Regions from separate parts of the Pedococcus sp. P2_D9 genome, predicted to be linked through region 2. Evidence: riboswitches for the same ligand, from Rfam matches in the RefSeq annotation. Region 2 holds a riboswitch; the other holds the start of a gene.
The links. Region 2 has a riboswitch for cobalamin ahead of AC1DXJ_RS02530 (ribonucleoside-diphosphate reductase subunit alpha). Riboswitches for the same ligand answer to the same signal wherever they lie in the genome.
Positions count from the first base shown of each region.

Region 1: linked by a shared signal. The riboswitch ahead of AC1DXJ_RS17170 (prenyltransferase/squalene oxidase repeat-containing protein) and the one ahead of AC1DXJ_RS02530 (ribonucleoside-diphosphate reductase subunit alpha) in region 2 are both predicted to bind cobalamin.

Region 1 covers NZ_JBFUEI010000012.1:71,090-82,968, reverse strand. The annotation lists gene AC1DXJ_RS17210 (MFS transporter) at 1-627, opposite strand, end outside; gene AC1DXJ_RS17205 (MarR family winged helix-turn-helix transcriptional regulator) at 696-1,223, shown strand; gene ndk (nucleoside-diphosphate kinase) at 1,269-1,697, opposite strand; gene AC1DXJ_RS17195 (DUF998 domain-containing protein) at 1,741-2,460, shown strand; gene AC1DXJ_RS17190 (DUF4233 domain-containing protein) at 2,360-2,758, opposite strand; gene AC1DXJ_RS17185 (hypothetical protein) at 2,947-3,078, shown strand; gene AC1DXJ_RS17180 (bifunctional folylpolyglutamate synthase/dihydrofolate synthase) at 3,109-4,494, opposite strand; gene ileS (isoleucine--tRNA ligase) at 4,515-7,823, opposite strand; cobalamin riboswitch at 8,193-8,319, shown strand; gene AC1DXJ_RS17170 (prenyltransferase/squalene oxidase repeat-containing protein) at 8,423-10,072, shown strand; gene AC1DXJ_RS17165 (hypothetical protein) at 10,072-10,944, shown strand; gene AC1DXJ_RS17160 (energy-coupling factor transporter transmembrane component T) at 10,951-11,879, shown strand, end outside.
Region 2 covers NZ_JBFUEI010000001.1:527,864-539,742, forward strand. The annotation lists gene AC1DXJ_RS02525 (ribonucleotide-diphosphate reductase subunit beta) at 1-786, opposite strand, end outside; gene AC1DXJ_RS02530 (ribonucleoside-diphosphate reductase subunit alpha) at 783-3,212, opposite strand; cobalamin riboswitch at 3,352-3,593, opposite strand; gene AC1DXJ_RS02535 (DUF4185 domain-containing protein) at 3,661-4,821, shown strand; gene AC1DXJ_RS02540 (ATP-binding cassette domain-containing protein) at 4,904-5,806, shown strand; gene AC1DXJ_RS02545 (ABC transporter permease) at 5,803-6,624, shown strand; gene AC1DXJ_RS02550 (SRPBCC family protein) at 6,765-7,202, shown strand; gene AC1DXJ_RS02555 (hypothetical protein) at 7,222-7,626, opposite strand; gene AC1DXJ_RS02560 (nuclear transport factor 2 family protein) at 7,813-8,226, shown strand; gene AC1DXJ_RS02565 (xanthine dehydrogenase family protein molybdopterin-binding subunit) at 8,245-10,503, opposite strand; gene AC1DXJ_RS02570 (FAD binding domain-containing protein) at 10,500-11,495, opposite strand; gene AC1DXJ_RS02575 (2Fe-2S iron-sulfur cluster-binding protein) at 11,492-11,879, opposite strand, start outside.

The DNA of each region.
Region 1 (11,879 bases), on a different contig from region 2:
TGCCTCTCGCGGGCCGGCCGAGCCGACCCCCTCGGAGGCAAGGCCGGGCTCGTCGAGCGAGCCCACCGGCATACCCCATCGCCTGGCACCTGCGGCCAGCAGGAGGAGGCCGGAGACGAGGAAGCCGGCAGCCGCGCCGGCGAAGGCGGGCCACATGCCGGAAGCGCGGTCGAGGTCGACGACGTAACCGGCGCCGAACGCCCCGACGGCCATGCCGAGGGCCTGGCCGGTGAACTGCCACGCGAAGACCCGGCGGCGGTCGGAGCCGCCCACCCAGCGCAGCACGAGCACGGACTGGGCGGGACCCGCGGCGGTGATCCCGAGGCCGAACACGAACATGCCGACGAGGAACGACACCGGGCCGTCCGCCCAGATGAGGGAGGCGGCACCAGCCGCGGCGACCACCTTGGCGCCCACCGCGACCATGACGGGCGACATGCGGTCTGCGAGGCGGCCAGCCACGGGAGCGGCCAGGAGCGCGCCCACCGAAAACAGGCTCGATGCTGCCGCCGCAACCAGCGACCCCCAGCCGCGCGTCGTCGCGGCGTAGGCGTACTGGTAGGGCAGGACAGTGCCCCAGCCGAGCATGGCTACGGCAGAGGCGAGGATCAACAGACGGGCGCGCATGGTCACTTCAACAGTTCTTCGAGTTCGAATATTTCGATATCGAAATCTTAGCATGCGAAGATGACGGCATGCCCCCGAGGTCCAAGAACGTGAAAGGCGCCCAGAGCGCCCAGGAGCAGTACCGGGAAGCCGTGGCGACCTACGTCGCGGCAGGCGGCGACGAGTCCGTGCAGCGCGTGATCACGGCGGTGAACTCCCTGGGCCGCAAGCTCGAGCAGTGGTACACGCGCCAGCTCGTGGACCTCGACCTCTCCCACGGCGAGTGGTCGGTGGTGGCACAGCTGGCCACGGCGGACGGCACGCTGACGCCGAGCCGGCTGGCCGACGCGACGAACGTGGCCGCGTCCTCGATGACGCACCGGCTGGACCGGATGACCGAACGCGGTGTGGTGCGCCGCTCCCCCGATCCGGAGAACCGCACCCGAGTCCTCGTCGAGCTCACCGAGCAGGGCTGGGAGCTGTTCGAGGCGGCGGTGCGCGAGGCCAACGTCGTCGAGTCCGACATCCTCGCCGGCCTGACCCGCGAGGAGCGCGACCAGCTGGCGGCGCTCCTCGAAGTGGTGATCAGCGGTCTCGACGACCTCGAGACGTCCTAGCCCTCAGTGCTTCCAGGGCTTTGAGGCTTGTCCGGGCCCCAGCGACTACAGGTTCGGGAACCAGATCGCGATCTCGCGGGCAGCCGACTCCGCGGAGTCCGAGCCGTGCACGATGTTCTCCTGGACCTTCTTGCCCCAGTCACGGCCGAGGTCACCACGGATGGTGCCGGGCAGCGCGGCCGTCGGGTCGGTGGCTCCGGCGAGCGCACGGAACCCCTCGATGCAGCGGTTGCCCTCGATGACGACGGCGGTCACCTGACCGCTGGACATGAACTCGACGAGCGGCTCGTAGAACGGCTTGCCCTCGTGCTCGGCGTAGTGCTCGGCGAGCTGCTCGCGGGTGGGGGTGGTCACCGCGAGCGCGGCGAGGGTGTAACCCTTCGCCTCGATGCGGCGAAGCACCTCGCCACTGAGGCCGCGGGCGAAGCCGTCGGGCTTGACCAGGACAAGGGAGCGTTCGGTCTGAGTCGTCACGGCCGCCAGCCTACCGAGCAACGGCAGGGACTAGCGTCGCGGTGTGCAAGAGGTGGCGGGGACGAGCAAGGACGTCAGGTATGCCGCGTGGCTGGTCCAGCCTGCCTACCTCGTCATCGAGGTTGCGCTGGCTCTCCTCGCGGGCGTGCAGTACTCGCTGGCCGACGACACGATCAGCGCCCTCGGCACGTCCTGCTCGCCCCACGAGGTCGGGTGCTCGTCCGCCCCGGTGCTGATGGACCTCACGTTCATCCTCTTCGGGATCCTCCAGGCACTGGGCGCCCTCCCGCTGCTCAGGGCGCACGGACGACCCGCCTTGGTCGGCTGGCTGTGGGTCGTGGCCGGGCTGGGTTCGGTCGGCGTCGGGCTCCTGCCCGTGGACACCCACCCCCTGGCCCACTCCCTCGTGGCGCTCCCGGTCTTCGTGGCGCAGCCGCTCGCCCTGCTGCTGCACGCGCGGTTGTCGACGCCTGGCCGACTGCGCAGCGCTGGCCTGGTCCTCGCCGGCGTGGCCCTCGCTGGCGTCGTCACCTTCGCGGGACTGCTCGGCGCCGACCACTGGTCGGGGCTGGCCGAGCGCGCCGCCATCTGGCCGGCGAAGCTGTGGCTCCCGCTGGCCCTCCTGGCAGCTGCTCCTGCGACCGGTGCTGCGACCGGTGCTGCTACTGCTGCTGGGCGACGTCGGCCCGCTGCCGCGCCGCCACCTGCTCCTCCACCCGGTGACACAGGACCAGCGAGCCCACCCACAACGCCAGGAAGATGAGCCCGACACCGAGCATCGCGGGCACCACCACCGCGCTGGCGAAGGTCAGCACCTGGATGAGCCACCCCAGCGTCACCCCCCACGGCCGACGCATCATCCCGGCGGCGAGCCAGCACAGCACTGCGAGACCGACACCGGTCCACAACCAGGCATGGCTGCGGTCGTCACCCTCGGCGCTGGCCAGGCCACGGGCCACCAGCGCGCCGAGGAACACCACGACCCCCTGGCTGCCGAGCACGGTCGCGAGCATCCGCCAGGTGAACTTGCCGAGCGCGCCGTAGAAGACGATGCCCTTCATCGACCGCCCCGGTGGGAGTCACGGAACCTGGTGAGCAGCCAGAAGGCCACGGCGACCACGATGGCGAGGACGATCAGCTTCCCGAACATGCTCCGAGCGTATGCCGTGTGGCCGGGCCGAGAGCGCCGGACCTGGCGTACTGTCACAGAACGGAGTCATTCAGGCTTCCTAGCGCTGGGAGCACCACCATGGCCGACAAGTCACCTCGACAACACCTGGCCAAGAAGGCCGGCAAGTCCATCAAGGAGAAGCGCGCCGAGAAGCACGCCAAGGCCGACGCAAAGACCCACCTCGACGTGGGGCAGATCGGCAAGAAGTAGCCGTACCCACACGCTGTCGGCGCGACCGGCTCAGACGTCGGTCGCGCCGAGCAGCATCCGCACCTCGGCGGCAGTGGTGACCGAGCCCGTCGCCAGCACACCGCCCCCGACGCCGCCCTCGTCGGCGAGTCCCGCCGCGACGTCCAGGGCGTCGGGCAGGTCCTGGACCACCGTGACCCGGTCCTCGCCGAAGATGTCCACGGCCAGCTCACCCAGGTCGTCAGGCCTCATGGCGCGGGGCGAGGTCGTGCGCGAGACCACCACGTGGTCGAGCACCGGCTCGAGGATCTCGAGCATCTCGGTGGCGTCCTTGTCCTTGAGGATGGCGATGACTCCCACGATCTTCGCGAAGTTGAACGAGTCCTCCAGGGCGTCCCGCAGTGCCATCGCGCCAGCGGGGTTGTGCGCTGCGTCCACGATGACGGTCGGTGAACGCCGCACGATCTCGAGGCGACCCGGCGAGGCGACCCGGGCGAGGCCCGCCCGGACGATGTCGGGATCCAGCCGCTGCTCTCCCCCACCGAAGAACGCCTCCACGGCGACCAGGGCCTGCGTGGCGTTGTGCGCCTGGTGCGCGCCGTGGAGGGGCAGGAACAGGTCTTCGTAGTCGCCACCCAGACCACGGATGGCGATCTGCTGCCCGCCGACACCCACGTCCCTTGTCAGCAAGCCGAAGTCGTTGCCCTCGAACGCGATCCGGGCGCCGACCTCGGCCGCACGGTCGGCGAGGATCTGGGCGACGTCCGGCTCCTGGACACCGATGACCGCCACGGAGTCGGGCTTGATGATGCCGGACTTCTCGGTGGCGATGTCGACGACGTCGTTGCCGAGGAAGTGCTGGTGGTCCAGCGCGATGGGAGTGACGACGGCGACCGAACCGTCAGCCACGTTGGTGGCGTCCCAGCTGCCGCCCAAGCCCACCTCCACGATGGCGACGTCGACGGGGGCGTCGGCGAACGCGGCATACGCAACGGCCACGAGGACCTCGAAGTAGGTCATCCGCGGCCCCCCGTCGGCGACCGACCGGGCATCGACGATCTCGATGATGGGCAGCACGTCGTCGTAGGCCTCGAGGAACTTCTCGGCGCTGATCGGCTCGCCGGAGAAAGCGATCCGCTCGCGCACGCTGTGCAGGTGGGGTGAGGTGAACCGCCCCGTCTTCAGGCCCATCTCACGCAGCAGCGAGTCGATGATCCGGGTCGTCGACGTCTTGCCGTTGGTCCCCGTGAGGTGGATGACCGGGTAGGTGCGCTGGGGGTCGCCGAGGAGCTCCATGACCGCGGCGATCCGGTCCAGGCTCGGTTGCAGGTCGTGCTCGGGGGCGCGGGCGAGGATGGCCTCCTCGGCCTCTCGCATCGCCTTGATGACCTCGAGGTTGTGCGCGGCCTCGCGCTGGGCGGCATCAGGGGCAGGCATGGGTTTCAGTCTTCCTTCCGTCAGAGCTTCATGACCTTGATGCGCACCGGCTCGCCGTCGCCGACCGTGGCCTCCGCGACGTCCTCGCGCTGGGGCAGCGCGTCGAGCTGGGGGGCACTGCCGAACTGGGTCGCCAGGGTCTCCTCGACGATCAGGGCCTGGTGGGCCACAGTCGCCTCCCAGACGGCCGGGGACCCCGTGACGGTCAGCGAGATCCGGTCCGACACGTCGAGACCGGCCTCACGGCGGGCCTGCTGGACAGCCCGCACGACGTCACGTGCGAGACCTTCCTGGGCCAGCTCGGCGGTGACCTCGGTGTCGAGCACCACGAAGCCGCCACCGGGCAGCATCGCCGTGGCCTTGGCCCCGCCCTGCTGCTCCGAGTCGACCACCATCTCGAGGGTGTACTCCCCCTCGACGAGGTCCAGCCCCCCAGCAGTCACCGTGCCATCGGGCGCCACGGACCAGTCGCCGGACTTGCTGCCCTTGATGGCCTGCTGGACGTCACGCCCGAGCCGCGGACCGGCTGCCCGGGCATTGACGGTGAGCCGCTGCGTGATGCCGAAGTCGGCCTCGCTGGCGTCGCCGAGGTCGCGGAGGGTGACAGTGCGCACGTTGACCTCGTCGGCGATGATCCCGCCGAAGTCCTTGAGCGACAACGCGTCTGACGTCACGACGGTGAGGTCCTGGAGTGGCAGTCGCACCCGCAGACCACCTGCCTTGCGCAGGGACGACGCCACGGAGCAGACCTCGCGGGCCCGGTCCATGGCCGAGACCAGGGCGTGGTCTGCCGGCAGGTCGGTGTGGTCCGGCCAGTCGGTGAGGTGCACCGAACGGCCGCCTGTCAGTCCTCGCCAGATCTCCTCGGTGGTGAGAGGAAGCAGGGGCGCCGCCACGCGGCAGACGACCTCGAGGGCGGTGTAGAGGGTGTCGAACGCCTGCTCCGCACCGCGGCCTTCCGAACCCGAGCCCGTGCCCGTCCCGGTGTCCCAGAAGCGCTCGCGCGAGCGGCGGACGTACCAGTTGGTCACCACGTCGAGGAAGCCACGGGTCGTCTCGCAGGCGTTGGCGACCTCGTAGCCGTCCAGCTGCTCCTGCATGGTGCGGACGTACTCGCCGAGCTTGGCCAGCAGGTAGCGGTCGAGCGGGTCGGTGGAGGCCGTCGACCACTTCGCCTCGTAGCCCTGTCCGCCACCAGCAGCGTTGGCGTACAAGGAGAAGAAGTACCAGGTGTTCCACAGCGGGATGAGCACCTGGCGCACGCCGTCACGGATGCCCTGCTCGGTCACGACCAGGTTGCCGCCCCGGAGGATGGGGCTCGACATGAGGAACCACCGCATGGCGTCGGCGCCGTCGCGGTCGAAGACCTCACGCACGTCGGGGTAGTTGCGCAGGGACTTCGACATCTTCTGGCCGTCCGAGCCGAGCACGATGCCGTGGCTCACGCAGGACGAGAAGGCAGGTCGGTCGAACAGCGCCGTCGCCAGGACGTGCAGGGTGTAGAACCACCCCCGCGTCTGGCCGATGTACTCGACGATGAAGTCACCCGGGAAGTGGTGCTCGAACCACTCGGCGTTCTCGAACGGGTAGTGCACCTGCGCGAACGACATCGACCCCGAGTCGAACCAGACGTCGAGGACGTCCTCGACCCGGCGCATGGTGGACTGCCCGGTCGGGTCATCGGGGTTCGGCCGCGTGAGGTTGTCGATGAACGGCCGGTGCAGGTCCGTGACCTCCACGCCGAAGTCGGCCTGCAGCTCGGCGAACGAGCCGTAGACGTCAAGGCGTGGGTACTCCGGGTTGTCCGACTTCCACACCGGGATGGGGCTGCCCCAGAAGCGATTTCGTGAGATCGACCAGTCGCGGGCGTTCTCGAGCCACTTGCCGAACTGGCCGTGCTTGACGTGCTCGGGCACCCAGGTGATCTGCTCGTTGAGCTCGAGCATCCGGTCCTTGAACTTGGTGACCTCGACGAACCAGCTCGAGACAGCCATGTAGATCAGCGGCTGCCGGCAGCGCCAGCAGTGCGGGTAGGAGTGGTCGTAGGTCTCCCGGCGCAGCAGGACGGTGCCCTCGGTGACCGAACCAGTCTCGCCCTCACCGCGCGTCCGAGCCTTCAGGTGGTCGATGATCATCGCGTTGGCGTCGAAGACCTGGACACCCTCGTAGTCGGTCACCGGGTAGGTGAAGCAGCCGTCGGGACCGACGGGGATGACCGGCTCGATGCCGGCGGCATCGGTGACGATCTTGTCCTCCTCACCGAAGGCGCCGGCCGTGTGGACCAGCCCGGTGCCGTCCTCGGTGGTGACGAACTCCGCCGGGAAGACCCTGTGCGCACGCTCGTGGCCCAGGTAGTAGGAGAAGGGCGGGGTGAACGACCGGCCGACGAGGTCGCTGCCCTTGAGCCGCTCCACGACGCGCGACTGCGGGTCGACCGGGTCGGTGCCGTCGGAGGTGTCTGCGCCGAACAGGTCCTTGGCGTAGGCCGCGAGGCGCGCCTCACCGATGAGGTAGCGCTCGGTGGTGCCGGTGACGTCGGACTCGACCACGACGTAGTCGATGTCGGGGCCGACCATGATGCCGAGGTTCGCGGGCAGGGTCCACGGCGTCGTCGTCCAGACCAGCGCGAGCTCGCCGGTCTCCAGGCGCAGGCCCACGGTGACAGCCGGGTCCTGGCGGTTCTGGTAGACGTCGTCGTCCATGCGCAGCTCGTGGTTGGACAGCGGGGTCTGGTCGTTCCAGCAGTAGGGCAGCACGCGGAAGCCCTCGTAGACGTAGCCCTTGTCGTACAACGCCTTGAAGGCCCAGATGACCGACTCCATGTAGTCGGGGTTGAGGGTCTTGTAGTCGTTGTCGAAGTCCACCCAGCGCGCCTGACGGGTGACGTAGTCGCGCCACTCCCCCGTGTACTTCAGCACGGACTCGCGGCACTTGGCGTTGAACTTCTCCAGCCCGAGCTCGAGGATCTCGTCCTTGGTCTTGATGCCGAGCTGGCTCATCGCCTCGAGCTCCGCGGGGAGCCCGTGGGTGTCCCACCCGAACCGTCGCTCGACCCGGCGTCCGCGCATCGTCTGGTAGCGCGGGATGAGGTCCTTGACGTAGCCGGTCAGCAGGTGGCCGTAGTGCGGCAGCCCGTTGGCGAACGGCGGCCCGTCGTAGAAGACGAACTCGTTGTCACCGTTCGTGCCCGCCGACCGGTTCTCCACCGACGCGACGAAGGTGCCGTCCTCGTCCCAGTACCTGAGGATCCGCTCCTCGATCTCGGGAAATCGGGGCGAGGCGGGCACGCCAGAGGGCTCGGTGTGGCTGGAGACCTTCGGATAGGTCATGGTGTCGGCGGTCCTCACATCACTCGTGTTCTTCACACGAGGACGACATCGCCGGGATTCCCGGCGGCACCGCGGTACCACCTCGCTTGCCGCACCCACGCGCCCGAGGAGGCCCGCGGCATACGACCGCTCTTGCTCGAGGTTGTGACGGACCCACCCGTCCGGTTCTAGTGAGCCACCACCCCGCGCGTATGCCGCGTGGCGCCGTGACCGTTCTTCCGGAGGCTCCCCGGTGATGGCCGGTTCAGTGCCTGTGCACCCAAGTCTAGCGGGCCGTGACGAAGGGCACGTCCGCGCGGCGGAAGGGCACCGTGCTGCGGTGTAGTCTGAGCGGCGTTGCCCCAGGGCAACACCACGACGCGACACCAGGGGAAGCCGGTCCAACTCCGGCGCTGACCCGCAACCGTAGGCCGCAGTGAAACGCGGCGAGCCGGAACACCTGGATCGCGAAGCGGCTCCATTTCCGTCGAGGTACGCGGGGCGGAGCCCGGACACCAGGTCCGAGGCCGCCCCCCGATGTCGCTCCAGCGACGCCGGGGGTCTTTCACGTTCTGGTGCCGGTGCACCCGTCGCGACACCGTTCGCAGTGAAGAGGCACCATGCACCGCACCCTCCGCAGCGCCCGTCCGGCCGCTGCACTGGCCCTGACACTGGGGGCAGCCCTGGTCCTGCCCGGCGCGGCGTTCGCCGGGACGACCGAGCCCACCCCGGTCAGCACCACGAGCACGACGAGCACCGGGACCACGAGCACCGGGACCGGCAGCGCCACGAGCGAGCCCACCGGCTCGACCTCGGCCACCACCACGACCCCGCCCCCCAGCGACACCTCGACGACCACGTCCGCCACAGGCTCGACCACCACCGGGACGAGCACCCTTCCCAGCACCACGACCGCCACCACCGGGTTGACCAAGTCGAGCGCCGCCAAGACCACCTCCCCCACCCTCGGACTGGTCCCCGGCGGCCGGGCGGGCCGGTATGGGCTGAACGCTGCCGCCGTCCTCCCCGAGACCTCCACCGACCCGGCCCTGGTCGCCGCCGGCTACCTCGTCAGGGAGCTTGCCGCAGGCCAGCACCACTTCTCCACCGTGGTCCCCGGCTTCGGCACGTTCGCCGACTACGGCGTCACCGCGGACGCCGTGCTGGCGCTCGCGGCAGCGGGGGCCGGGCAGGATGAGGCCGCCCTGACCACCGCGTACCTCGCCAACCACGTCCTCGACTACGTCGGCTTCGGCGATCCCAATGAGATCGCGGCGGGCGCGGTCGCGAAGCTCCTCAACGTCGCCATCGCGCAAGGTGTGGACCCGACCGCTTTCGGGGGTCAGAACCTCGTCGCGACCCTGCAGGCGCGAGAGGCACAGAACGGCCGGTTCTCGGACCAGTCGCAGTACGGCGACTTCTCGAACACGTTCGGCCAGTCACTCGCCCTCATCGGACTGCACCGGGCCGCCGTCACCACGAGCGCCCCATCGCGGGCGTACCTGCTGACCCAGCAGTGCTCGAACGGTGGCTTCCTGCTGTTCATGACCGATGCCGGCTGCACCGATCCTGCCTCCGCGGACCCGGATGCCACGGCCATGGCCGTCCAGGCCCTGATCGCGATCGGCGGCGCGACGGCTCAGGTCAGCGCAGGCCTCGACTACCTCGCCACGCGCCAGGCAGCGTCGGGGGGTGTCGGAGGCGGCGGACCCCAGACAGGACTCAACGCCAACACCACCGGTCTCGCCGGACAGGCCTTCCTGGCAGGTGGACGCAGCGCCAATGCTCGTCGCGCCGCATCGTTCGTCGCCGCACTGCAGTACGGCTGCACGTTCCCGGCAGGCGTTCGCGGTGGCATCGCCTACGACCAGACCGCCTACGACGACCAGGCAGACGCCGGAACCGCCGCAGCCCCTGTGGACCAGGACCGTCGTTCGACGTCGCAGGCCGCCCTCGCACTCGCCGGCACGCCGCTGTACGCAGTGTCGGCCGTCGGCGCCGACGCCACGGCGCCCGAACTCGACTGCCCCGCGGTCACGACCTCCACCACGACCTCCTCGACCAGCTCGACGAGCTCGAACAGTGCCGGCACCAGCACCACCGCGGCCGCGCCGGCGCCGGCCGACCCCTCCGACCCCGGATCGGCCGTGCCCGGCAACCTGGCCTTCACCGGTGCCGATGTGGCGGCGGCGACCCTCCTCGGAGCGCTGCTGCTGCTCACCGGAGCAGGGGCCATCGTGCTGGCACGGCGCAAGGGCGTGCACGCCTGATGCGGCTGCTCGCGCGCCTCGTCGCCGTCGCCGGACTCGTCGTCGCCGGCGGCCTCGCCCTCCCGGGCGGGGCCGCCCAGGCGGCGGCGTGCTCGGGCACGTCCGGGGTCACCGTCGTCATCGACTACGGATCCAGCTCGTCAACGTCCTGCGCGCCTGGCGATCCGGCGTCGGCCATGTCCGCCCTCAAGGCCGTGGCCACGGTGGTGAGCCCCCAGCGCTACCCCGGCACCGTCGTGTGCCGGATCAACGGGACACCGGCCAGCGACCCGTGCGTCCAGATGCCGCCGGCCAACGCCTACTGGGCGTTCTTCCATGCCTCGCGCGGTGGATCGTGGACCTACAGCAGCTCGGGGGTGGCCAGCTACAACCCCGCCCCGGGCACCGTGATCGGGTTCGCGTTCGGGTCCGGCGGCGCCCCCAGCAGCCCGCCTCCGGCTGCCAGCCCGAGCACGCCCAAGCCGTCGCCCAAGCCGAGCGCCTCCAGCTCGTCGAGCAAGCCACCCGCACCCAAACCCGCGGGCACCACCCCGGCCCGGCCCAGCAGCTCCAGCACCTCCGGCTCGACCCCCGCGGCCGGCGCCGGTGCCGGCACAGGCGCTGGCGCCGGCACCCGGCCGGGATCGCCGAGCAGCGCGACTCCGGGCGCCAAGCCGTCGACCACCACGACCTCGCCAGGCACCACCACGACCTCCGCGACGTCATCGGGCACCACCTCCGCCGGCTCCACCGGCAGCGGTGAGTCGGACAACGCAGCATCGGCCACGCCCGACTCCGGTTCGCCGCTGACCCTGCTCGCTGGCCTCGGTCTGGTGGGGCTGGTCGGTGCCGGCGCGGCATACCTCGCAGTGCGTCGTCGAGGAACCGCGTAGCCGCTCGTGCGCGCCGCCGGCACACCGCTGTCCCGTCACCTGCACCCCGTCGCCTGGTGGGTGTGGGCGATCGGGCTGGCGGTGGCCTGCTCGCGCACGAACAACCCGCTCCTGCTGCTGCTGGCCGTGAGCGTGGCCAGCCTGGTCGTCGCGGCCAGGCGCGGCAGCTCGCCGTGGTCGCGTGCGTTCCGGCTCTACCTCGTGCTCGGCGGGTTCATCATCGTGCTCAGGGTGGTGCTGCACGTGCTGGTGGGCTTCAAGTTCGGCACCACGCGGCTCTACTGGCTGCCGAGCGTCGAGCTCCCCGGCATCACGGTGCTGGGCCCGCTCTACCTCGAGGGCGTCCTCGCTGCCGCCGCCGAGGGGCTGCGCCTCGCGAGCCTGATCGCGTGCATCGGGGCCGCCAACGCGCTGGCCAACCCCAAACGGCTGCTTCGCGCCCTGCCCAGCGCCCTGCACGAGATCGGCACCGCCGTCGTCATCTCCGTGACCGTGGCCCCGCAGCTCGCCGAGAGTGTCCAACGCGTGCGTCGCGCCAGGGTGCTGCGCGGCGAGGGCGGTGGCGGGATCAGGTCGGTCGGCCGGGTCGCCCTGCCCGTGCTGCAGGACACCCTCGACCGGTCGTTGTCCCTCGCCTCGGCGATGGACTCGCGCGGCTACGGCCGACGCTCCGAGCAGTCGGCCGCCACCCGCCGCCTCACCGGGGCGCTGACCCTCTCCGGGCTGATGGGCGCCGGGGTCGGCATGTACGGGTTGCTCGACGGCACCGCACCGGCAGTGATCGGGATGCCGATGCTTGCCCTGGGGCTGGCCCTGTCCGCCATCGGCGTGCGCGTCGGTGGCGCAAGCGTGCAGCGCAGCGTCTACCGGCCCGACCCGTGGGCCCTCCCGGAGTGGCTGGTCGCCGGGGCCGGGGTGGCGGCCGCTGCACTCAT
Region 2 (11,879 bases):
GCGCATCATCGCCCGCACCTGTGCGGCGAGGTCGTCGTCGAAGAGGTCCGGCTCCTCGCGCCGCACCGTCTCGACGACGTCGAACGCGAACGCCATGTGCATCGACTCGTCGCGGAACACCCAGTTGGTGCCGCTCGCCAGCCCGTTGAGCAGGCCGCGCGACCGCAGGAAGTAGACGTAGGCGAAGGCGCCGTAGAAGAACAGCCCCTCGATGCAGGCGGCGAAGCAGATCACGTTGAGCAGGAAGGCCCGTCGGTGCTCCCTGGTCTCCAGCTTGTCGAGGTCGAACACCGAGTCGATCCAGCGGAAGCAGAAGTCGGCCTTGTCCTTGATGGACGGGATGTTGTCGACCGCGGCGAAGGCCTCCTGGCGCTGCTGCTCGTTGGGCACGTAGGTGTCGAGCAGGGTCAGGTAGAACTGCACGTGCACGGCTTCCTCGAACAGCTGGCGGCTGAGGTAGAGCCGCCCCTCGGGGGAGTTGATGTGCTGGTAGAGGTTGAGCACCAGGTTGTTGGCCACGATCGTGTCGCCGGTGGCGAAGAACGCCACCAGCCGCCCTACGAGGTGTCGCTCGGCGTCGGTGAGGCGCTGGAGGTCCTTGAGGTCCGTGTGCAGGTCGACCTCCTCGACGGTCCAGGTGTTCTTGATGGCGTCGCGGTAGCGCTCGTAGAAGTGCGGGTAGCGCATCGGCCGCAACGTCAGGTTCATCCCCGGGTCGAGGAGCATCCGCGTGGCCGAGTGGTCGGTCGCGACGGTCGTGTCGGTGGTGGTCTGGTCGATGCTCACTGGCAGGCCTCGCAGCTCTCGGGGTTCTCGAGGGAGCACGCGACGGCTTCCTCGTCGGGGACGGTCGGGATGGGCGCGGCGACGGAGATGGTCGCCTGCTGGATGCGGGTGGCTGGGCGGGACCGCAGGTAGTAGGTCGTCTTCAGGCCGGCCTTCCACGCGTAGAGGTACATCGAGCTCAGCTTCCCGATCGTCGGCGAGGCGAGGAACAGGTTGAGCGACTGGCTCTGGTCGATGTAGGGCTGGCGGGCAGCCGCGATGTCGATGAGGGACTTCTGAGGCAGCTCCCACGCGGTGCGGAACAACAGCCGTACGTCTGCAGGGATCGACGTGATGCCCTGGACCGAGCCGTCACTGCGCTTGATCGCCTCGCGCACCTCGGGGGTCCAGAGCCCGCGTGCCTTGAGCTCGCGCACGAGGGCGGTGTTGACCTGGAGGAACTCCCCCGAGAGTGTCTCGCGCTTGAACAGGTTGGACACCTGTGGCTCGATGCACTCGTAGGCGCCCGCGATCGAGGCGATGGTTGCCGTGGGCGCGATGGCGATGAGCAGCGAGTTGCGAAGTCCATTCTCCTTGATGGCGTTCCGCACCGACTCCCAGCGCCGGGTCTGAGTCGGCGTGACACCCCAGAGGTCGGGTTGCAGATCACCGCGCGCCGCGCGCGTCTGCTGGTATGCCGGGTGCGGGCCGTGCTCGCCCGCCAGCTCCGCGGACTGCTCCAGTGCCGACAGGTAGACCTCCTCCGCTATGCGGGTGGACAGCTCCTGCGCCTCGGACGAGTCGAACGGCAGCCGCAACGCGAACAGCACGTCCTGCAGGCCCATGACGCCCAGGCCCACGGGCCGCCATCTCGGGTTGGACGCCGCGGACTCGGCGGACGGGTAGTAGTTGATGTCGATGACGCGGTCCAGGTAGGTCACGGCCGTCCGCACGGTCGCCCGCAGCTTGTCCCAGTCCATTGCGTCGCGACCACCGGTCAGGTGCTGGGCCAGGTTGACCGAACCCAGGTTGCACACGGCCGTCTCGTCGTTGCTGGAGACCTCGATGATCTCGGTGCACAGGTTGGAGAGGTGGACGACCGGCGCGCCGGGCACCTGGTCGTCGCTGGTCTGGTTGCACGTCCGGTTGCTGGCGTCCTTGAAGGTCATCCAGCCGTTACCGGTCTGGGCCAGGGTCCGCATCATCTTGCCGTAGAGCTCGCGAGCGCTGACCTGGCGCACGAAGCGTCCGTCGCGCTCCGCCGCGGCATACACAGCCTCGAAGGCCGGACCCCACAGGTCCGGGAGTTCGGGCACCTCGTTCGGGTCGATCAGGCTCCACTGCTCGTCGGCCTCGACGCGGCGCATGAACTCGTCCGGGACCCAGTTGGCCAGGTTGAGGTTGTGCGCTCGGCGGGCGTCCTCGCCGGTGTTGTCGCGCAGCTCGAGGAACTCCTCGATGTCGGGGTGCCACGGCTCGAGGTAGACGCACGCGGCTCCCTTGCGGCGACCGCCCTGGTTGACCGCGGAGACCGACGAGTCGAGGGTGCGCAGCCACGGGACGATGCCGTTGGAGTGACCGTTGGTGCCACGGATCAGCGCCCCACGGGACCGCACCCGCGACCACGAGATCCCAATGCCACCAGCGAACTTGGACAGCTTGGCGACCTGGGTGTAACGGTCGTAGATCGACTCCAGCTCGTCCTGGGGCGAGTCGACGAGGTAGCAGGAGGACATCTGGGTGTGCCGCGTGCCGGAGTTGAACAGGGTGGGAGAGCTGGGCAGGTAGGCCAGCGAGGCCATCAGCTGGTAGAAGGCGATCGCTTCCTGAGGTGTGTGCGACAGGCCGCAGGCCACCCGGAGCAGGAAGTACTGGGGGGTCTCGATGACCAACCGGGTGTCGGGGTGGCGCAGCAGGTAGCGGTCGTAGACGGTGCGCAGCCCGAAGTACTCGAACCGCCGGTCGTTGGACACGTCGACGGCGTGGTCGAGCTTGCGCGCGTTGGCCTCGACGAAGGCAGCGGTCTCGTCACCGATCAGTCCCTCGAGGTGCCCGAGGCGGACGGCCTGGCTGAACGACGCGATCTGCTGCCCGCGGACCTCCTTGTCGATGTAGTTCGACAACAACCGGGCTGCGAGCCGGGAGTACTCCGGCTCGGCCGCGGTCATCTCTGCCGCCGTCTGGATGGACAGTCGGTCGAGCTCGGCGGTGGTGGCTCCGTCGTAGAGGCCGCTGATGGTCCGGGTGGCGATCGCCATGGGGTCGACCTCGGCGAGGTCGTCGCACCACCGCTCCACGGCGCGGACGATCTTCATCACGTCGACGGGTTCGGCGTCGCCGTTGCGCTTGCGCACGGCCATCGTCGCGCGTCGGGCGGTCGTCGCTTCGGCGGCCTCAGGGGGGTGGACGACGTCACTGTCGACCACGTCGGTGCTGGTGTCGGTCACTGCTCTCTCCTCGCGAGCGAATCGGTGCCGCGGACGCGAGGAGGAGACGACAACGCAGCCACGCGCGTCGCCGAGGGCGACGGGGTGCGGTGCTGCGCATGTCGTGTGACCCGCCCTCGAGGCCACGACTCACCGCGCACGGTGTGCACGGTCGCTGGCAGGTCTTCGGACTCGCGGACGTGTCGTGCCGGCGACCCGGATCTGGTGGGTCGCCGACTCGGTTCCTACTGGCCGTCGCTTCCCACCCGCGTGTGCGAGCAGTGCTTGATGACGGCGGTCGTTTCCGCTTACCGCTGCGGGGCAGTCCCGGAATCTCACCGGGTTCCCTCTTGCCCCGAAGACCGATTGCGCGGCCTTCGGACCAGCGAGAGACACCATATGCGGGTGGTTGGCCCAAAGCGCGGCACCACATGTTGGGTCGGCGTGTCGCTTCCCTAGGATTGCCTGCATGCGGCGCGCCATCCCCTTCGCGGCCAGCGCGGCAATCGTCCTCCTTGCCCTGGTGGGGTGCTCCGCCCCTTCACCAAGCGGTGCGCCGGCACCGCCTGCCGGCACCCCGGCATACCCCCGACTCACCCCGACCTGCCCGGTGGCGACCTCCACAGGGAGGCCGCCCACGGTGACGGTCGGCCAGCTCAACCGGATCGTCGCGGGCCTCGACCTGCCGTTGTGGCAGGCCGGCGACATCGGCGCCAGTGCCCGACTTCCCGATGAGCGGATCGTGTGGGTCTTCGGCGACACAGTGCGCCGCGAAGGGATCTCCCCGCGGATCGTGGCCAACTCCATGCTGGTCACGAGCGGACTGTGCACGTCCCAGGTCGAGACCTCAGCGCGGGGACCGGCGATCCCCGACCGCGCCGATGGCGTCGTCCACTGGCCGATGTCGGTGGTGTCGCTGTCGAGGCCGGACGGTGACTTCCTCGTCGTCACCACCGCACGCATCCGTCGTGGCGTTGCGGGAAGCTTCGACTTCACGTACCTCGGCAGCAGCGCAACGGTTTTCGAGGTGCCCACCGGTGGGGCCCCGCAGCTGCGGCACCAGCTGGACATCACCCCCGACAGCCCCGCGCCCGACCAGGTCAACTGGGGCTCGGCGATGACCGTGAGTGGTGACTGGCTCTACGTCTACGGCACCCGGCTCCCCACTCGCCACTCCTTCGGACGAGCGCTGTATGCCGCCCGCGCACCGGTGGCTGCCGCGCGTGACCGCTCCACGTGGCAGTTCTGGGACGGCGCGGCCTGGGTGTCGGAACAGGATCGCGCTGCGGTGGTCCTCGCGGCCGAGGGCGGGGTCTCCCAGACCTTGTCGGTCGACGCCGTCGACGGCCACTTCGTCATCGTCTCCAAGCGGGACGGCGACCTCGGCAACACGGTCTACGCGTGGTCGTCGGAGTCGCCCGTCGGCCCCTGGGCCGCTCAGCGTGGGACGAGGGCGGAGTTCCAGGACCCGTCGGGACAGCTCAAGTACGCGCCGCTCGCCCACCCCGGGATCGCGCTGGCCGACGGACGACTGCTCATCTCGATCTCGCGCAACACCACCGACTTCGGCCGGCTGCTCGAGGACCCGACCCTCGGACGGCCGGTGTTCGCCGAGATCGACCGCCCCTGAGGAGGAATCAGGGTCGCCTCAGGGTGAGCATGGGGTCTGTCCCCGATGTGTCCACGTGGCTGTCAGCGCCACGATTCTCGGCATGATCACTGTCGAATCACTCACGAAGACCTACGGACGTGGACTGACCGCCGTCAACGACGTCTCGTTCTCCGCGGCCACGGGCCGCGTCACCGGCTTCCTCGGCCCCAACGGCGCAGGCAAGTCGACCACCATGCGAATCATCGTCGGCCTCACCCCGGCCACCTCCGGTACCGCCACCGTCGATGGACAGCGGTTCACCGACCTGCCCAACCCGGGCCGCGAGGTGGGAGTCCTGCTGGACGCCTCCGCACAGCACGCCGGCCGCACCGGACGCGAGATCCTCACGCTCGCCCAGCGGACGATGGGCCTGCCCCGGGCGCGGGTCCAGGAGATGCTCGAGCTCGTCAGCCTCACCGACAACGAGGCCGACCGGCGCGTCCGCGACTACTCCCTGGGGATGCGCCAGCGCCTCGGCATCGGGACCGCCCTCCTGGGCGACCCGCACGTCCTCATCCTCGACGAGCCCGCCAACGGCCTCGACCCGGCCGGGATCCGATGGATGCGTGACCTGCTGCGAGGGTTCGCCGACCAGGGCGGCACCGTCCTGCTCTCCTCCCACCTCCTCCACGAGATCGAGGTCATCGCCGACGACCTCGTGGTCATCGGCAACGGACGGATCGTGGCCCAGGGCACCAAGTCCGACCTGCTCGCATCGGCCGGCACCGTGGTCCGGGCACGCGACGCCGCCGCGCTGGCGCGGGCCATGGCGGATGCCGGCCTGGCCGTCACGCCCCACCCAGACGGCAGCGTGCACACCGACGCCGCACCCGACCAGGTCGGCGAGATCGCGCTCGCCGCACGCCTGGTCCTCACCGAGCTCCGTACCGCCGACGGGGCCGGGCTCGAGGAGATGTTCCTCGAGCTCACGACAGACACCCAGCGCGAAGGAGCAGCAGCATGACCACCACCGTCCTGCGGACCCCGACCTCCCAGTCGGCCGCCCCCGCCCCCCGCACGCGCACAGCAGCCGCGCGGATCCCGCTGACCCGCATCGTCGGGGTCGAGCTGCGCAAGATGTTCGACACCCGCTCGGGCTTCTGGCTGATGGCCAGCATCGTCATCACCAGCGTGCTCGCCACGGCCGCCATCATCGTGTTCGCTCCCGACGACCAGCTCACCTACGACAACTTCGCGGCAGCGATCGGAGCGCCGATGACCGTGATCCTGCCCATGATCGGGATCCTCGCGGTGACGAGCGAGTGGAGCCAGCGCAGCGGGCTGACGACCTTCACCCTCGTGCCGCACCGCGGTCGGGTGCTCAGGGCCAAGTTCCTCGCAGCCATCACGGTGGGTGTCGCGTCGATGTTCGTCGCCCTCGTCGTCGGCGTGCTCGGCACGGTCGTCGGGAGTGCCATCGCCGGCGTGGACCCGGTCTGGAACGTCTCCGTGGGCCACTTCGCGACGATCGTCCTGGGCAGCGTCCTCGGAATGGTCTTCGGCTTCATGCTCGGCCTGCTCATCCGCAACTCCCCTGGCGCGATCGTCACGTACTTCGTCTACACCCTCGTCCTGCCGCCGCTGCTCGGTCTGCTGGCGGCGAACCAGAAGTGGTTCGCCGACCTGCAACCGTGGGCCGACTTCAACTACTCGCAGATGCCCCTCTTCGACGGCAACCTCTCCAGCCAGCAGTGGCAGCACCTCGCAGTCTCCGGTGGCCTGTGGTTGCTCCTGCCCATGGTCATCGGGCTGCTGATCGTCCGCCGCGCCGAGGTCAAGTGACGTCAGGCGCATCGGAGCAGGGCTCCGCCGCCCCACCACCGGGTCAACCGGTCGGTAGGGCGGCGGAGCTTCGTGCTCGGATGGCGGATGATGGTTCACCGAGGCCCGCAAGTTCCCACGAGAAAAGGAGAGCACTGCGCATGGCGACCACCAGGTTCACCGTCCACACCAGCTTGTCGCCGACCGCGGTCATGGCCGTGATCACCGACTTCGGCCCGGACCGGTCCCGGTGGTGGCCGAACGTCGACGAGGCCCACTTCACGGTCCACGCACAGGGTCCGGACTGGGCTGAGGTGACCGAGGGCACCGGCATGGGCTGGGAGCGCGAACGCTACTCGTGGAACGCCTCCTCCGGCGTCGTCACCATCGACACCCTGGAGTCGAACCTGTGGGGACCGGGCAGCGGTTGGCGGTACGAGCTGGTGCCCTCGGCCGGGGGCACCGACCTGCACGTCTCGCTCACGCGGCTGCCCAACTCGTTCAGGGGCAAGCTCGTCGCCGCCCTGATCCCCATCGCCGGGCCACGAGCGCTGGGGAAGCAGTTCGAGTCGGTCCTGCGCAAGGCAGAGAGCCGCTGAAGGCCGTCTGTCCCCCTGATCAGGGGGCGCGATGCCAGACGATCCCGAAGGCGTCGGTGAGGGTGCCCGCGCCTCCGTCGTAGTGGAACTCGATGGTCAGACGTTCCCTCACCACGTTGCCTCCCGGTAGGCAGACGAGGGAGGCGACCATCACCACATCGCTGCCGTCCGTGTAGCCGGGGCCGGACAGCCGGGCTGGGTTGCCGCCGCAGGCGTTGGTGGCGGCATCGTCGACGTAGGTCATCGCGTAGACAGTGCGCCCTGAGCCCCTGATGTCCAGCGTCTGGGTGCTGCCGTCGGCGTCGATCGAGGTCCACCTGCCAGCCAGCGGTCCACTCGCGGCCGATGCGGCGACCGGAGTGAGGACTGCGCAGGTGGCCGCGAGGATCAGACTGGCCGCTATCGAGCGAGTTGCACGATTCATGTGGATTCCCTTCCGTCGCAGCGAATTGTGCGTGAGTCGATGCTGGCGCCGAGGGCTGGTGGACGGCAATGGCCCGGTTGGGTCACGCCCGGGGACTAGGCATGCCTGTGTGTCCGCAGCTCGCGAGGGGGCGCCGTCGCTGGCAGGTGCTGTCGGTGCGCGGATGACAGGGCTAACGTCAGCGTCATGAGGATCCTGGAGCGCCTCACGGAGGCACAGAACGCCCACGACGCACAGCGCATGGCGTCCCACTTCTCCGCCGACTACGACAGCTCCCAGCCCGTCCACCCCGGCCGTGCCTTCAAGGGAAGCGCCCAGGTCCTGGCCAACTGGACCGCGGTGTTCGAGGGCGTCCCCGACTTCCACGCCGAGCTGCTTGCCTCGTCAGTGGACGGGGACACCGAGTGGGGTGAGTTCGACTGGCAGGGTCAGCACCCCGACGGCTCGCCCTTTGCCATGCGCGGGGTCATCATCGTGACGGTGCGCGACGACCTGATCGCCGGCGCCAGGTTGTACATGGAGCCGGTGGACCGCACTGACCAGGACATCGAGGCGGCGGTCGAGGAGCTGTCCAGGCCGCCCTCCTCCTCGTCCCGTTGAGCGCCCCGCCACGGGCAGTCAGCCGACGATGCGATCCAGCGTCAGGGGCAGGTCGGTGACGCGCCGCCCCGTGGCGTGGCGGACGGCGTTGGCGACGGCTGCACCGACCCCGACGATGCCCACCTCGCCCGCCCCGAGGATGCCCAAGGGCATCTGGGGGTCCGGGTCGTCGAGGGTGTGCACGTCCAGGAAGGGGACATCCGCGTGCACAGGCACGTGGTACTCGGCGAGGCTCGGGTTCATGATCCGCGCGCTCCGCGTGTCGATCAGTGTCTCCTCCCCCATCGCGAGGCCCAGACCCATGACGATCCCGCCGCGCAGCTGGCTGTGGGTCGTCTTGGGGTTGACCACCCGACCCACGTCGAAGACGCTGACCCACCGACGGATTCGCAGCTCACCGGTGTCGGCGTCCACCCTGACCTCGCAGAAGTGCGCCCCCGTGGCGGCCTTCATCCACCGCCTGCTGTCCATCACCAGCTTGGAGAGGAACCGCACTTGGCCCCACATGGCTTTCGGTCCGGAGTCAGCACCCACCTGCACTGTGAGCGAACGCTCGCCCGCGCGGGTCAGGACCTCGGCAGGGTCGGAACCGTCCGGCATACCTGCCTTGGACGCCAGGGCGTCCAGCCTCTTGCGCATGGCGTGGCACGCCTTCTCGATGGAGCCGGCCAGGCTCGCGGTCTGGCCCGAGCCCCCCGCTCCCGGCCCCATGGGGAGGTCGGAGTCGCCGTAGAGCGCGTTCACCCGCTCCAACGGCACCCCCAGGCAGTCGGCGACCATCTGGCCCACGACAGTGGCCGTGCCCATGCCCATCTCGTGGAAGGCGCAGGCGAGCGTGGCGCTGCCGGTCGCATCAACGGTGAGCTGGACGTTGGCCACGAACTCCCACGACGGGTGGATGGCGGCGGCCACCCCCCAGCCGACGAGGTCCTTGCCGTCGCGCGTGCCCGGCGCCGGCCGATCGGCCCACCCGAACAGGTCCCGTCCCTGCTCGAGCGTCTGCGCGAGCCTGCGGTGGGAGTAGCGCGTTCCGTGGACCGGGCTCTTCTCGCCGGGCTGGTTGAGCAGGCGCAGGTCGACCGGGTCCATTCCGAGCTCGATGGCGAGCTCGTCCACGGCGGACTCCACGGCAAAGCTGCCCTGCGCCTCACCGGGGGCACGCATGGCGGTGTTCGTCATGAGGTCGAGCTCGACGACCTTCTGCTCGGCCAGGATCGTCGAGGCGTCGTAGAGGTCGAGGCTGCACGCGACGATCTGGTCTGCTTCACCGCCGACACGACCCTTGCGTGACGTGGCCGAGTGGATGAGGGCCTCCATCTGACCGGCTCGCGAGGCCCCGATCGCCACGCGCTGACGGGTGGGGGTCCGACCACCCACGGTGCGATAGACGCCCTCGCGGGTGAGGGCCAGCCGCACCGGCCGTTCCGCGACCTTGGCGGCCATGCAGGCGATCAACGTCGCGGCCCACACCTTGGACTTGCCGCCGAAACCCCCGCCGACGTACTTCGACACGACGTGGACGTCGCCGGCCGGAATGTCGAACCGCTTGGCCAGGAACTTCTGGGTCCAGTCGATGTTCTGGCAGCCCTCGTAGACGGTGAGCCGTCCGCCGTCCCAGACGGCCGTGGTCGCGTGGGGTTCGAGGGCGTTGTGGTTGTGCTGTGGGGTGGTGAAGGTCAGGTCCACCTTCACCGGCGACGTCGCGTATGCCGCGCGGGCGTCACCGCGCTTGCCTCCCGTCGCGGGCATCACCGGCATCGAGCGGACCCGCGTCGCGGTGGGCAGCTCTGCGTCGAAGTCGGCCGTGGGTGTGATGGTCTGGTACTCCACCTGGACGAGGGACGCGGCGTACTGGGCTGCTTCGAGGGTCTCGGCCACCACGGCGGCGACGGGCTGCCCGTCGACGTGCACCTCGTCGGTGTTGAGGAAGGCGATGGAGCTCCCAGCGGCCATGGTGGAGAGGTCCATCGGGTTCATCCGGCTCGGTGGCGGGGTGAGGCGCGGGGCGTTGTGGTGGGTCAGGACAAGCACCACGCCCGGATGGGCCTCGGCCCGGGCAGTGTCGAGTGACGTGATGCGACCGCGGGCGATGGGCGCGTGGACGAGGACGGCATGGGTCAGGCCCGGCAAGGGGTACTCCGCCGAGAACCGAGCTGTGCCAGTTGCTTTCGCGAGCCCGTCCACCCGGTCGACCGGCCTCCCGATGGCTGGACCGGTCCGTTCGTCGCTCTCCGTCGGCGCTACGGCTTGGGTCGTCCGCTCGGGCGCCAGGGTCATGACGCACCTCCTTCGTCGCGCAGTCGCCGGAGGGTGGCGGTGATCGTACGGACCGCGAGGTCGATCTTGAACTCGGTGCTGGGCGTGCCCACGGCCTGCGCCAGCTCGGCACGGGCCGCGGCCGTGAAGTCCTCGTCCGTGGCGGGTTGCCCGGTCAAATGCTGCTCGAGAGTCGTTGCCCGCCAAGGCTTGTGGGCCACTCCCCCGAGCGCGACGCGCACCTGCGAGACCGTGCCGTCGGTGACCTCGAGGGCGGCGGCCACGGAGACCAGCGCGAACGCGTACGAGGCACGGTCGCGGACCTTGCGGTAGCGGGAGCGGGCCGCCAGTGGCTGCGCCGGGACGGTGACCGCCGTGATCAGCTCGTCTGCCGCAAGGGTGGTGTCCACGTCCGGCGTCTCGCCCGGGAGTCGGTGGAAGTCCTGGATCGGGATCGTCCGGACGCCGGCGCGGCTGGCGACCTCGACCTCCGCGTCGAGCATCACGAGAGCCACAGCCAGGTCGGAGGGATGCACCGCCACGCAGTGCTCGCTGGCCCCGAGGACCGCACCCATCCGGTTGTGACCCCCGGCAGCATCGCAACCGGCACCGCGCTCACGCTTGTTGCACGCGGCGGCGTGGTCGTAGAAATAGAGGCATCGCGTGCGTTGCAGGAGGTTGCCCCCGACAGTCGCCATGTTGCGGATCTGGCCGGAGGCCCCCATGAGAATCGCCTGTGCGAGGACTGGGAAGCGTTGGCGCACAGCCAGGTCGGCGGCGAGATCGGTGTTCCTGACTCCGGCACCGATCCGCAGGCCACCGTCCGCGGTCTCCTTGATCTCGGCGAACGGGAGGCGGGACACGTCGACGAGGACGTCCGGCGTCTCGATGCCCTCACGCATGAGGTCCACCAGGTTGGTGCCACCGCCGAGGAACTTCGCACCAGGCAGGTCGACGATGGCCGCCAGCGCCTCGTCGATGCTTGCCGGCACGGCATACGAGACCGGCTTCATCGGTGACCACCCGCCGTGTTCGCATAGGACTCGATGGCCTCCACGATGCCGTTGTAGGCGCCGCACCGGCACAAGTTGCCGCTCATGCGTTCTCGCACCTCGAGGTTCGAGCGGTCGGGCGGTGAGGCGAGGCGCTCGGAGACCGCGCTCGGCACCCCTTCGTCGAGCTCGCGCAGCATGCCCAGAGCCGAGCAGATCTGACCTGAAGTGCAGTAGCCACACTGGAATCCGTCTGCCCCGACGAACGCACGCTGGAGGTCGTGCGGAGTCTCGGGTGACCCGACGCCCTCGATGCTGGTGACCTCCCGGCCCTCGACCTGGACCGCGAGGGTGAGGCAGGCCAGCACGCGGCGGCCGTCGACGAGCACGGTGCAGACCCCGCAG